4 regions of the Serratia sp. LTN-2 genome follow, and region 2 is predicted to be linked to each of the others. Evidence: predicted binding sites of a transcription regulator. Region 2 holds the regulator's gene; each other region holds the start of a gene.
The links. The regulator Fur, encoded in region 2, represses iron uptake genes when iron is present. The targets are predictions, from matches to a motif close to ATAATAATGAGAACNACTATCAA.

Region 1 (3,112 bases), on a different contig from region 2:
CCCGTGATTACCTGGCGCCGGTCACGCCTCGCGTGCTGCGACCGGCAGAATGTCTTGCCAATGCTGTTCCAGCCATTCGGCGCACTCGGTGCGCGCCGCCGGGCCGAAGACGATCGTCCACTCGGACGGAATGGCGCGGAAATCCGGCCACAAACTGTATTGTTGTTGTACGTTGCGCAGCACCAGGCTGCGCTGCTGTAGATCATCGAACGGATTCAGGCTTTCCATCATGTGTTCCTCGTGCCGTTGCCGTCGCCGTCGCCGATGCCGGATAAGCGGTGGCGAAAGCGGAAGCCCATACCGCCTGCAGCCCGTCGGTCAGGCCGCTGCGCCAGCACAGCGCGTCATGCCCGCCTTCCACCACCCGGTAGTGCACCCGATGGCCGGCGTCGCTCAGGCGTGCCGCCATTTCGCCGCTGACCCGATGCACCAGCTTTTCCTGCGAACCGGCTTCCATAAAGACCTTCAGCGCGCCGTGGTTGCCCAGGCCGTGACGTTCTACCTGCTGCATCAGCCAGCAGGCGTCGTCGGGAATGCTCGGCAGCTGCAGCATGTCGCGCCGCGGCCACCAGTAGGAACCGGACTGGGTGATCACCGCACCGAAGCGCTGCGGCCAACGCAGCCCGGCATACAGGGAGGCCAGGCCGCCAAAGCTTTGCCCCGCCACCACCGTATCGGCCGGCTTGTCGCTGTGCGGCGCCCAGTCGGCCAGCTGCGGCATCAGTTCTTCCTGCACCGCCAGCCAGAAGTCGTCTTTGCAGGTCAGTTCGCGCGACCGGTGCGGCAGATCGATGATATCGATCAGCACATACACCGCTTCCGGCAACGCCCCTTCGCGGGTCAGCTGCATCAGCGGCTCCCAGACCGGCATCTGCTTCGCCCAGAATTGGCCGTCGAGCAGGATAGCCAACGGGCGCTCGGCCGGCTTGCTGTCGCCGGTGGTGTAAATCCAGACGTCGCGGCTGTTGCCGAGACGCTCGCTCTGCCAGGTATGGCGCTGCAAACGCGCCGGCAGCGGCGGCGTGCAGCGCCCGCTGGCTATTTCATACTCATCGAACGAACGCCATACCAGCTGCGGTGGCGCATCCGGCATGTGCAGGCCGGAGACGCTGTGGCCGCTGGCGCTTTGCCAGGAGCGGTACGGGTTGAGCAGATCGGGGGTGGCGCTGGCGAACACCTGGTGCCACCAGTGCCGCAGGTTGTGCATGTTGGCGTGCGCATCGTCGCCGCTGAACGCCGGCGGCCGCTCGTCAAAGCAGGGGATAAAGCAGTAGCTGCCGCGCCAGGCGCCGCTCAGCTCGGTCTGCCAGTACCACACGTCGGTGCCGGCCAAACGCTGCAGGCTTTGCGGCGGATTCGGCTGATGATGGTCGGTCAGGCAGTTGATGTTGATCCACACGCGACGGTAGGCGGAGGTCAATTCGCATCCCTGAGGATCGCGCCAGAAAAAGGTGGTTCGCCACCGGCCGTTACCCGCCGGTTCTACCCATGGCGTACCGCGTCGTGCCACCGTCAACCACCACCCTGGACTGCCCGCATTGCTGCTGGCCAATAATCTGCTGCTTTCTGACTGTAGTTCTGTATTCACAACGCCTACCCATTTTGTAGTTGGCAGCACCGGGAACGTCGACTTTTCCCTATCGCCGGCCACCGCCCGAACGCACTGTACGCCAAATACTATTGATAATAATTTGCATTTGCAATAGTGTGTAAGGCTTGGAGATCGTGCTGGTATTGCGCGCAACGGACAGGGATCGGGGATACATCAATGGCATCCCTTGCCGCAGCCGATTTTCTATTTCCGACTACACAAAAAACTACAACCGCCCTTCTCTCCATTCGGCGAGGGATGGCAGCAAGGTAGGACACTCAAATGAAAAGCAAGCTATCACGTTATTCTTTAGCCACTCTTATCGGCTTGGGATTGGGCGCGTCCGCGTTCGCCAACGCCGCACAGCAGGCTGATACCACCACCACGGAAGAAAACAGCGGCGCCACGGATAAAAAACCGCGCGGCGAAGACACCATCGTCGTCACCGCCGCCCGGCAGAACCTGCAGGCGCCGGGGGTGTCCACCATCACCGCCGACGAGATCAAGAAACGCCCGCCGGCGCGCGACATCAGCGAACTTATCCGCACCATGCCCGGGGTTAACCTGACCGGCAACTCCACCAGCGGCCAGCGCGGCAACAACCGCCAGATCGATATCCGCGGCATGGGCCCGGAAAACACCCTGGTGCTGATCGACGGCAAACCGGCCTCCAGCCGCAACTCGGTGCGCCAGGGCTGGCGCGGCGAGCGCGACTCGCGCGGTGATACCGCCTGGGTACCGCCGGAAATGATTGAACGCATCGAAGTGCTGCGCGGCCCGGCCGCGGCGCGCTACGGCAACGGCGCGGCGGGCGGCGTGGTCAACATCATCACCAAGAAGGCCGGCGATGCGCTGCACGGCTCGCTGAACGGCTACTTCAACGTGCCGCAGCACAAGCAGGAGGGCGCCACCAAGCGCACCGACTTCAGCCTGTCCGGCCCGCTGAGCGATTCCCTGAGCTTCCGCCTGTTCGGCGGCTACAGCAAAACGCAGGCCGACGCCTGGGACATTAACGAATCACATAAATCCGAACGCGTAGGCGCCTACGCCAGCAGCCTGCCCGCCGGGCGCGAAGGGGTGGTCGATAAAAACATCGACGCCTTGCTGCACTGGGACTTCGCCCATCTGCAGTCATTGGAGTTCGAGTATGCCTATGGCCGTCAGGGCAACCTGTATTCCGGCGATACCCAGAACACCAACACCAATGCCCTGGTGCAGAGCAACTACGGTAAAGAGACCAACCGCATCTACCGTGAAACCTTCGGCCTGACCCATCGCGGTGCCTGGGACAACGGCGTGAGCACCAACAACTACGTGCAGTTCGAGCGCACCCGCAACACCCGTCTGAACGAAGGACTGGCCGGCGGCACCGAAGGCATCTTCGACACCAAAAATACCGGGTTCGGCACCACCAAGCTGGACGACTTCCTGGCGCACAGCGAAGTCAGCGTGCCGTTTGAGCTGGGCGTTTCACAGACCGCCACGCTGGGTACCGAGTGGACCCAACAGCGGATGAAAGAC
Region 2 (3,112 bases):
TCGCCGGCACCGGCCATTGGGTGCACGCCGAAAAACCGGACGCGGTGCTGCGCGCCATCCACCGTTTCCTCGACGAAGCCTGAAAAATACGCTCATCTGGCGAAAAAACGCGCTAAAGATAACGGCTTAGCGCGTTTAGCCCGCAGTTAGGCATTGTCGCCGCTCCATCTGCTGGGGTAATATGGCGCGCTATAATTTTGCCGCCGCGCCAGCGCGTTCGCGAACGCCGGTTCGGGGGTGAATTTGGGTTAGGGTTTATTGGCCCGAAGTGTGTTAACCGATGCCTCCGGAAGCGTGCGAGCGCTTTTTGATGCAAACTCCCTTGCAGTACCGCTACCTATGGCAAAAGAACAAACGGATCGCACGACGCTGGATCTGTTCGCAGATGAACGCCGTCCGGGGCGCCCGAAAACCAACCCGCTTTCCCGCGATGAACAGCTTAGAATCAATAAGCGCAATCAGTTACGGCGCGATAAAGTGCGTGGATTGCGGCGCGTAGAGCTGAAAATCAACGCGGATGCGGTGGACGCCCTGAACAAACTGGCGGAACAGCGCAACATTAGCCGCAGCGAACTCATCGAGCAGATGCTGTTGGCGCAACTGGCGGAAGAACAGCCGGAACATTGATCTCTTCGGCCGCACGCGCGGCGCGGCGTTAAGGACAACGCCGGATCGACCACGCTTTTCTTCATTCTCCGGCATCGCATAAATGCGATAAAACCCCGGCGCCACTTTCTGGCATGATACGCATTTACCGGCAAGAGACTGCGCCTGTCGGCGCCCGCCCCCGTGGCGAAAGGCTCTTGTCATGGCATCATTTTAATCGGCGTCAGCGGCGGCAGTGCTGGCATCGAGTAATGCAATTACTTGAATTTAAAGGTTATACGCGATATGGCTACTGTAGGCATTTTCTTTGGCAGCGACACTGGCAATACCGAAAACATTGCCAAAATGATCCAGAAAATTCTCCAGAAACAGTTTGGCGACGACGTCTCTGAAGTACACGACATCGCTAAAAGCAGCAAAGAAGACCTGGAAGGGTTCGATATCCTGCTGCTGGGTATCCCGACCTGGTACTACGGTGAAGCGCAGTGTGACTGGGATGATTTCTTCCCGACGCTGGAAGAAGTCGATTTCAACGGCAAACTGGTGGCGCTGTTCGGCTGCGGCGACCAGGAAGACTACGCGGAATACTTCTGTGACGCGATGGGCACCATCCGCGACATCATTGAACCGCGCGGCGCGGCCATCGTGGGCCACTGGCCGACCAAAGGCTACCACTTCGAGGCCTCCAAAGGCCTGGCGGACGACAACCACTTCATTGGTCTCGCGATCGACGAAGACCGCCAGCCGGAGCTGACCAACGAGCGCGTCGATGCCTGGGTCAAACAGATCGTCGAAGAGCTGAGCCTGGCCGATATCGTCGGCTAAACGCCGCAACTGGCGAAAGGTTGAACAAAGGCCCTGTAAAGTGCATAGTGTGCGCACAGGGCCATCATCGGCAGCAGGGATTGCTGCGATAGAAGCTACAGATTTGTAACTTCCCACCCCGTCAAGGTAGACTGAGTTATCGGTTTATCCCACCCATCAAGGCGTTGCATGCAAAACATGCAATAGTGCAATTATATCTTTGTTAACAACCGGCGGTTTCCATTTAGTACAACCGGTTCTATAATGAGACGCATTAACTCTTTGTGCCGACCGATGCCACAGGCGAGTACGCCTCAACTTGATTAGCATAGTAACAGGACTGAATTCGCATGACCGACAACAACATCGCATTGAAGAAGGCCGGCTTAAAAGTCACGCTTCCGCGACTCAAAATCCTGGAAGTACTGCAAAATCCGGAATGCCATCACGTCAGTGCGGAAGATTTGTACAAAAAACTGATTGATATGGGCGAAGAGATCGGCCTGGCAACGGTTTATCGCGTACTGAACCAGTTTGACGATGCGGGCATTGTGACACGTCACAATTTCGAAGGCGGCAAGTCCGTGTTCGAACTGACCCAACAGCATCACCACGATCACCTGATTTGCCTGGACTGCGGCAAAGTGATCGAATTCAGTGACGAATCCATCGAAGTGCGCCAGCGTGATATCGCCAAGCAGCACGGCATCAAGCTCACCAACCACAGCCTGTACCTGTACGGCCACTGTGAAACCGGTGACTGCCGCGAAGACGAAACGCTGCACGACAAGAAATAAGCCTGACTGGCTATGAAAAACCGCCTCACCCTGAGGCGGTTTTTTTATGCTTGCTGAACGGTGAGCAAAAAAATCCCCGGACCAGCCGGGGAAAGATCATGTCATGAAATACTACAATTGCAGCGGCACTGCGACTCCACGTACTGCTCTCACTTTCACGTCCGCTTCACGCCGACACGCGCAGAGGCGGACGCATTCCCCCTTCGTTAAGCAGCCCGCCGCCATGACGACAGGCCGATGCGCCGGGCTTAGACCTTCTCGGCGCGGCTGTAACGTTTACCGTCCGGACTGACCGAACGCACCTGCACCTCACCCGATACCGCCGGCTTGGCCTTGGCGTCATAACGCTGCCACTGCTTGCCGCCGTCGGTGGAGTACTCGATGCCCAATCCCGGCAGCGCGATATTCGCCTCCAGCTTGCCGCCCGCTACGCGTGCGCCGGGCACCGGCAGACGATAAGCGACGCCGCCTTTGTCCAGCTTGGCCAGTTCACGCTGGCCCAGGATATTGGCGAAGCGCAGCCAGTCTTTCTCCAGCGCCTTGGTGTCGACAAAGTGGGTCTCCCCGCCTTTGTATTCGCGGCCGGCGCGATAGTCCTGCTCCCAACCGGCGCGGTGCCAGGCGCGTTCGGCCACCGACAGCGCGCGCGGGAAGATCATGTATTCCATCTGCGGATCGGTGCGCTGGGTTTCGCTCCACAGCTGAGCGGACAACCCGTAGGCTCCCGGCCACGGCTTGTCGCTCTTGGCGTTGAAGTGGTTGCCGTCGCGATCGACCGAGGTTTCCGCGTTCTGCGGCATGTTGTCCGGCGCGAAGCTGAACACCTTGCGCTCGTCGCTGAAGCGGGTGCCCCAGTAGTAACCGCGCTCGTCCGGGTTCACCTCGTAAGGGAAGTCCATGTAGAC
Region 3 (3,112 bases), on a different contig from region 2:
GTGTTGCCGGCGGCGATTTCCGCCGAGGCGGTGGAAACCTGGCTGACGCCCATCTGGATCTTTTCAATCATGGTGCGCAGATTTTGGCTCATCGCCGCCACCGCGTTCAGCAGCTGCCCCAGCTCATCGCGGCGGGTGCTGGTCTGCGCCTGGCGCAGGTCGCCGCTGGCGATGCGTTCCGCCATCGCCAGCGTGCTGTGCAGCGGACGGGTGATCTGCAGCGTGATGCGCCAGGCGATAAGGACCCCGGCGATGATGGCGATCAGGGTGGTGATGCCCATCTGCAGCTGCGCCAGATTGATGTTGTTGCGCGTTTGCACCAGCTCGTCCTGCATAAAGGCGTTCACCAGCGTGCCGATCGCCTGCGCGCGTTCGCCGAGCTGCCGGCTGATCTGCTGCTCGTGCTCATAGGCCGGCAGGTAGGCCGCAATGCGGTTTTTGTAATCGTCCAAAGCGGCCAGCAGCGGCTGCAGCTGCGGGCGCTGCGCGTCGCTGACCCGGCGGCTCAGGGCGTTGGCCGCGTCACGCGCGTCGTCAATGGCCGCCATCAGCGGCGCCTCGGTTTCCTTGTTCAGGCTCAGCAGCAGGCCGCGCGCGCCGTAGCGCACCTGGGTCAGCTTTTGGTTCAGCTGGATAAAGGCCAGCTGCAGATCGCCGTTGGTCAGCTGACGTTCCACCTGGCTCAGGCTGGCCTGCACTTCCGACATGTTCCAGCTCTGGCGCACCGCATCTTTGGCTGCCACCGCCTGCTCAAAGACTTTTTGCTGCTGCTGGTATTCCCCGATCAGCGTCACCAGACGCTGCAGATCCTTGCGGCTTTGGGCGTCCCAGTCCAACGCCTGCCCCTGGTCTATCAGTTTGACGGCGTTGTCGATATTGGCGCGATTGTTCTGAATATATTCCGGCTGGTAGGTCTGGCCATACATGGCGCGGTTGTATTTGGCCTGATTGATCTCCTCGTTCAGCCGGTTGCTGAAGTCGATGCGATCGGCGCGGGATTCGATGATGTGCAGGTATTGCGCTCCGGTGCCGGCGATGACGACCGCCAACAGCAGCAACAGCGCGAAGCCGAGACCGAGCTTTTTACCTACGGTGAGATGAGTGAACTTTCCTGCCAATGCTTGCAATGCCGCCATAGCGTTTTTCCTTCTCCGGGCGAACGTCAATTGAACAAACCATCGGCAAGAAGTGGTCAAACTTTAGCGGATTTCAGGCAAAAAAATACCCGCCGGCGGCGGGCATCTTCATCAGCGGGGGCGAATTACTTCTTCGCAGCGAAGCGTGCGGCCGCTTCGTCCCAGTTGACCACGTTCCAGAACGCCTTGATGTAGTCAGGGCGTTTGTTCTGATATTTCAGGTAGTAAGCGTGTTCCCATACGTCCAGACCGATGATTGGGAAACCGGAAGCGCCGGCGACGGCTTCGCCCATCAGCGGGCTGTCCTGGTTGGCGGTAGACACCACGGCCAGTTTGCCGTCTTTCAGCACCAGCCAGGCCCAACCGGAACCGAAGCGGGTGGCTGCGGCTTTCTCGAACTCTTCCTGGAATTTCTCAACGCTGCCGAAATCGCGCTCGATGGCCGCTTTCAGATCGCCGCCCAGCGTGGTGCCGGTTTTCAGGTTTTTCCAGAAGAAGCTGTGGTTGGCGTGGCCGCCGGCGTTGTTGCGCATGAAGGTGCGTTTGTCGGCAGGCACTTTATCCAGATCCTGGATCAGCTCTTCAACGCTGTATTTGGCCAGCTCAGGGTAGGCTTCCAGCACGGTGTTGGCGTTGTTGACATAGGTCTGGTGGTGTTTGGTGTGATGGATTTCCATCGTCTGCTTGTCGAAATGCGGTTCCAGTGCGTCGTAAGCGTACGGCAGGGATGGCAGTGAATAACTCATAATCATCATCTCCAGTGGTGTATGGGCGGCGCAAAGGGCGAGCACCGCGTAAGCAGTCGGATCATTATAGTTAATTAAATGATATTGAAAATGATTATCAATGCCCTGTGAAGTGTGTGGTTAATGAACAAATCGCTGCGTTAACAGACTGATAGAAAAGAGGCCTTGAGCGCCACCTGATGCCCTCGCGCCGACATGTTGGTTACTCTCTATACTGTAGAGAGCGCCGGGCCTGTACAGACGCCGAAATGTATCGAAATGTGCCAATGCGTTCACTGAATGAGCACGAGTGTGTAACAACCACAAGCACGCTGTGGTAATATCGCCGCGTCGCGTATCAGCATAACAACAGTGACATTAGCGCTCTGCCGTTTTGGCGAAGAGCGCCATTTGAACAATGTGACAATCGAGAGTAAAGGAGACCCCCATGCAGGTCAGCAGAAGGCAGTTCTTTAAGATCTGCGCTGGCGGTATGGCAGGAACGACGGTGGCCGCGCTGGGCTTTGCCCCTGAAGTGGCGTTGGCGGAAACCCGGCAGTACAAACTGCTGCGCGCCCGCGAGACCCGTAATACCTGTACGTATTGTTCCGTCGGCTGTGGGCTGTTGATGTACAGCCTTGGTGATGGCGCCAAAAACGCCAAAGAAAGCATTTTCCATATCGAAGGGGATCCGGATCATCCGGTAAACCGCGGCGCGCTTTGCCCGAAAGGTGCCGGCCTGGTTGACTTCATCCACAGCGAAAGCCGCCTCAAGTACCCGGAATACCGGGCGCCAGGGTCGGACAAATGGCAGCGCATCAGCTGGGACGACGCCTTTACCCGCATCGCCAAGCTGGTGAAAGAAGACCGTGACGCCAACTTCATCAAAACCAACGATCAGGGCGTTACCGTCAACCGTTGGCTGACCACCGGCATGCTGTGCGCCTCGGCCGCCAGCAACGAAACCGGTTTTCTGTCGCAAAAATTTAGTCGCGCTCTCGGCATGCTTGCCGTAGATAACCAGGCGCGTGTCTGACACGGACCAACGGTAGCAAGTCTTGCTCCAACATTTGGTCGCGGTGCGATGACCAACCACTGGGTTGATATCAAGAACGCGAATTTGATTATCGTCATGGGCGGTAATGCGGCGGAAGCGCATCCGGTGGGGTTCCGCTGGGCGATGGAAGCCAAAATACACAACAATGCCAAGCTGATCGTGATCGATCCGCGCTTTACCCGAACCGCATCGGT
Region 4 (3,112 bases), on a different contig from region 2:
CCGCTGGCGCCATGCCGGTTCCCGGGCTTTGTTGGCCGGAGAGTGATATCTCTGAACCAGTAAAAAAGGGCGCCGAAGCGCCCTTTTCTGTTTCATCAGCCCGCTATTTGGCGGCGCCTTCCATGCCCACCAGCCCCACTTTCAGGTAGCCGGCTTTACGCAGAGTGTCCATCACGCTCATCAGCGTTTCATAGTCCACGCTCTTGTCCGCCTGGAAGAAGATGGTGGTTTCTTTGTTCGCCTGAGTGCGTTGATCCAGCACCGAAGTCAGCTGATCGGCATTCACCGGCTGATCGCCGACGTAGAGCTGCTTGTCGGCCTTCACCGACAGGAACACCGGTTTTTCCGGCCGCGGCTGCGGCTTGGCGGAGGAGGCCGGCAGATCGACGCGGATATCTACCGTTGCCAGCGGCGCGGCCACCATAAAGATGATCAACAGCACCAACATGACGTCGATAAACGGCGTTACGTTGATTTCATGCAGTTCGCCGCTGTCGTCCAGATCTTCATTTAAGCGCATCGCCATGACTCACCCCGCCCGCAGTTGGTGTGCGTGCTGTGAGCGCTTGGCTTCCGCCGTCGCGGCCAGATCCAAATCACGGCCCTGCAGCAGCAAGACCTGTGCCGCTACGTCGCCCACCTGGGCGCGATGGCCGCTGATGACGCGAGCGAAGATGTTGTAGATAACGACGGCAGGGATAGCCGCGACCAGACCCAGTGCGGTCGCCAACAGCGCTTCCGCGATGCCCGGCGCCACGACCGCCAGGTTGGTGGTCTGCGAATGGGCGATGCCGATGAAGCTGTTCATGATGCCCCACACGGTACCGAACAGACCGACGAACGGCGAGATGGCGCCGATGGTGGCCAGGAAACCGTTGCCGCGGCCCATGTTGCGGCTGTAGGCCGCTACGCGGCGCTCGAGGCGGAAACCGGTGCGCTCTTTGATGCCGTTGTTGTCGTTGGATTCCGCAGACAGCTCCAGCTCATTTTGCGCGTCGTTCAGCAATACCGCGCTGACGCTCTCCGGTGAGAAGTTTTGCGCCAGTTCGGAGGCTTCATCCAGAGAACGCGCTTCGGCCAGCGTCAGCTGTTCGCGGCGCAGACGGCGCTTGGCGCGCAGCAGTTCGCTGCCCTTGGAGAATAGAATGGTCCAGGTCACGATCGAGGCCAACACCAGGCCGATCATCACCGCTTTCACCACCGCGTCGGCGTGCTGATACATGCCCCAGACGGACAGGTCCATGCCGCGAGTTTCCGGTGGTTGGATCGTTGGTGCCGGGTTCACCGGCGTGATGCTCTCAGGCGCGGCGGCTGCCGGCGCAAGCGCGGTGCTCGGCGCAACGCTTTCGGTAACGGCCGGGTTGGTCGCCGGCGCGGCCTGCGCGCTGCCGGCCAGCCCCACGACCAGCACCATAGAAGCCATCAGGCTGCGGCCAAAGGCCTTGCCCCACTGCGCCCGGCCCTGACCGAACGATCCTTGATTTAAATTCTTGCCAGCCGTTTTCACGCTGTGCCTCCACCCATTACCGATCAAAATTAAGGAATAATTCAGCGTGCGATCATATCAAACCAACCGGGGATTGATAGTAGTTCTCATTATTATTTACCAAATAAACGAGAAAATTTTAGACAGCCTTGCCGCAAAGTGCCAATCCGCGTCCGTTCAGCGCTAAAAGCCCCTTTTATAGGGCGACTTCGTTACTTTTATCCCACAACGGTGCAACAAGACCACGCTGCCGAACGGCGCCTCAGCCGAGGAATGGGCTTCTCTCTTCCCACTCGGCAGAAGGATGACGCGAGAAATGCGTGACCGGCAGCCAATTATAGCCGTTTCTATATCCAGAAGTTAAAACGTCTGGATGGCTATATTAACTCATGCTAACGTAAGGGCTATCGCAAACGGGCACGTGCAGAGCAACCAGAGGTGAGCCAGGTACCATGACGTCAAAACACATCGAAACCACGCTGATCGGCGCCGGCCGCGGCAAACGCTACACCCAGGGCTCCGTCAATCCCGTTACGCAACGCGCCTCTTCCCTGGTCTTCGACTCCGTCGCCGCCAAAAAACACGCCACCGCACAGCGCGCCCACGGCGAGCTGTTTTATGGCCGACGCGGTACCCTGACCCACTTTGCGCTGCAGGATGCGATGGTGGAGCTTGAGAGCGGTGCCGGCTGCGTGCTGTACCCTTGCGGCGCGGCGGCGGTGGCCAATGCGATCCTGTCGTTCGTCGGCGCCGGCGATCACCTGCTGGTCACAGGCTCGGTGTACGAGCCGACCCAGGATTTTTGCACCCATATCCTCGGCCGCATGAACGTCAGCACCACCTATTTCGATCCGCTGATCGGCGCCGACATCGCCAATCTGATCCAACCCAATACTCGCGTGGTGTTCCTTGAGTCCCCCGGTTCCATCACCCTGGAAGTGCAGGATATCCCGGCCATGGTGCAGGCCATTCGCGCCGTGGCGCCGGACGTGGTGATCATGATCGACAACACCTGGGCGGCGGGCGTGCTGTTCAAGGCGCTGGATTTCGACATCGACATTTCTATTCAGGCCGGCACCAAGTACCTGATCGGCCATTCCGATTACATGCTCGGTACCGCCGTCGCAAACGCGCGCTGTTGGGACCAACTGCGCGAGTACTCCTATCTGATGGGGCAGATGGTGGATGCCGACACCGCCTACATGGCGAGCCGCGGCCTGCGCACCCTGAGCGTGCGGCTGAAACAGCACGAACGCAGCAGCATCGAGGTCGCCAACTGGCTGGCCGCGCGGCCGGAGGTGGCGACGGTCAATCATCCGGCCCTGCCGAGCTGCAAGGGCCACGAGTTCTACCGCCGCGACTTCAGCGGCTGCAACGGACTGTTCTCTTTCGTGCTGAAGGAACGGCTGGACGATACGCAGTTGGCCGCTTACCTGGACAACTTCAGCCACTTCAGCATGGCCTACTCCTGGGGCGGCTTCGAGTCGCTGATCCTGGCCAACCAACCGGAAGAACTGGAAGCGATCCGCCCGGCGGGCGGCGTCGACTTCTCCGGCACGCTGGTGCGCTTACACATCGGCCTGGAGAACGTCGAAGACCTGATCGCCGATCTGGCCGCCGGTTTCG

Region 1: a site for Fur is predicted at 1,675-1,697, ahead of fes (enterochelin esterase). Genes of this name have one in related genera too.
Region 3: a site for Fur is predicted at 1,961-1,983, ahead of sodA (superoxide dismutase [Mn]). Genes of this name have one in related genera too.
Region 4: a site for Fur is predicted at 1,581-1,603, ahead of exbB (tol-pal system-associated acyl-CoA thioesterase). Genes of this name have one in related genera too.

The regions. Positions count from the first base shown of each region.
Region 1 is NZ_JCAXDO010000026.1:14,463-17,574, forward strand. Features, by position in the region: gene AC6BYQ_RS26090 (MbtH family protein) at 22-228, opposite strand; gene fes (enterochelin esterase) at 203-1,588, opposite strand; gene AC6BYQ_RS26100 (TonB-dependent siderophore receptor) at 1,874-3,112, shown strand, end outside.
Region 2 is NZ_JCAXDO010000004.1:354,971-358,082, reverse strand. Features, by position in the region: gene ybfF (esterase) at 1-83, shown strand, start outside; gene ybfE (LexA regulated protein) at 340-627, shown strand; gene fldA (flavodoxin FldA) at 892-1,431, shown strand; gene fur (ferric iron uptake transcriptional regulator) at 1,761-2,207, shown strand; gene AC6BYQ_RS11600 (beta-N-acetylhexosaminidase) at 2,456-3,112, opposite strand, start outside.
Region 3 is NZ_JCAXDO010000006.1:92,946-96,057, forward strand. Features, by position in the region: gene AC6BYQ_RS13935 (methyl-accepting chemotaxis protein) at 1-1,136, opposite strand, end outside; gene sodA (superoxide dismutase [Mn]) at 1,262-1,882, opposite strand; gene fdnG (formate dehydrogenase-N subunit alpha) at 2,310-3,112, shown strand, end outside.
Region 4 is NZ_JCAXDO010000015.1:69,465-72,576, forward strand. Features, by position in the region: gene AC6BYQ_RS22265 (LacI family DNA-binding transcriptional regulator) at 1-46, shown strand, start outside; gene exbD (TonB system transport protein ExbD) at 104-526, opposite strand; gene exbB (tol-pal system-associated acyl-CoA thioesterase) at 530-1,507, opposite strand; gene metC (cystathionine beta-lyase) at 1,939-3,112, shown strand, end outside.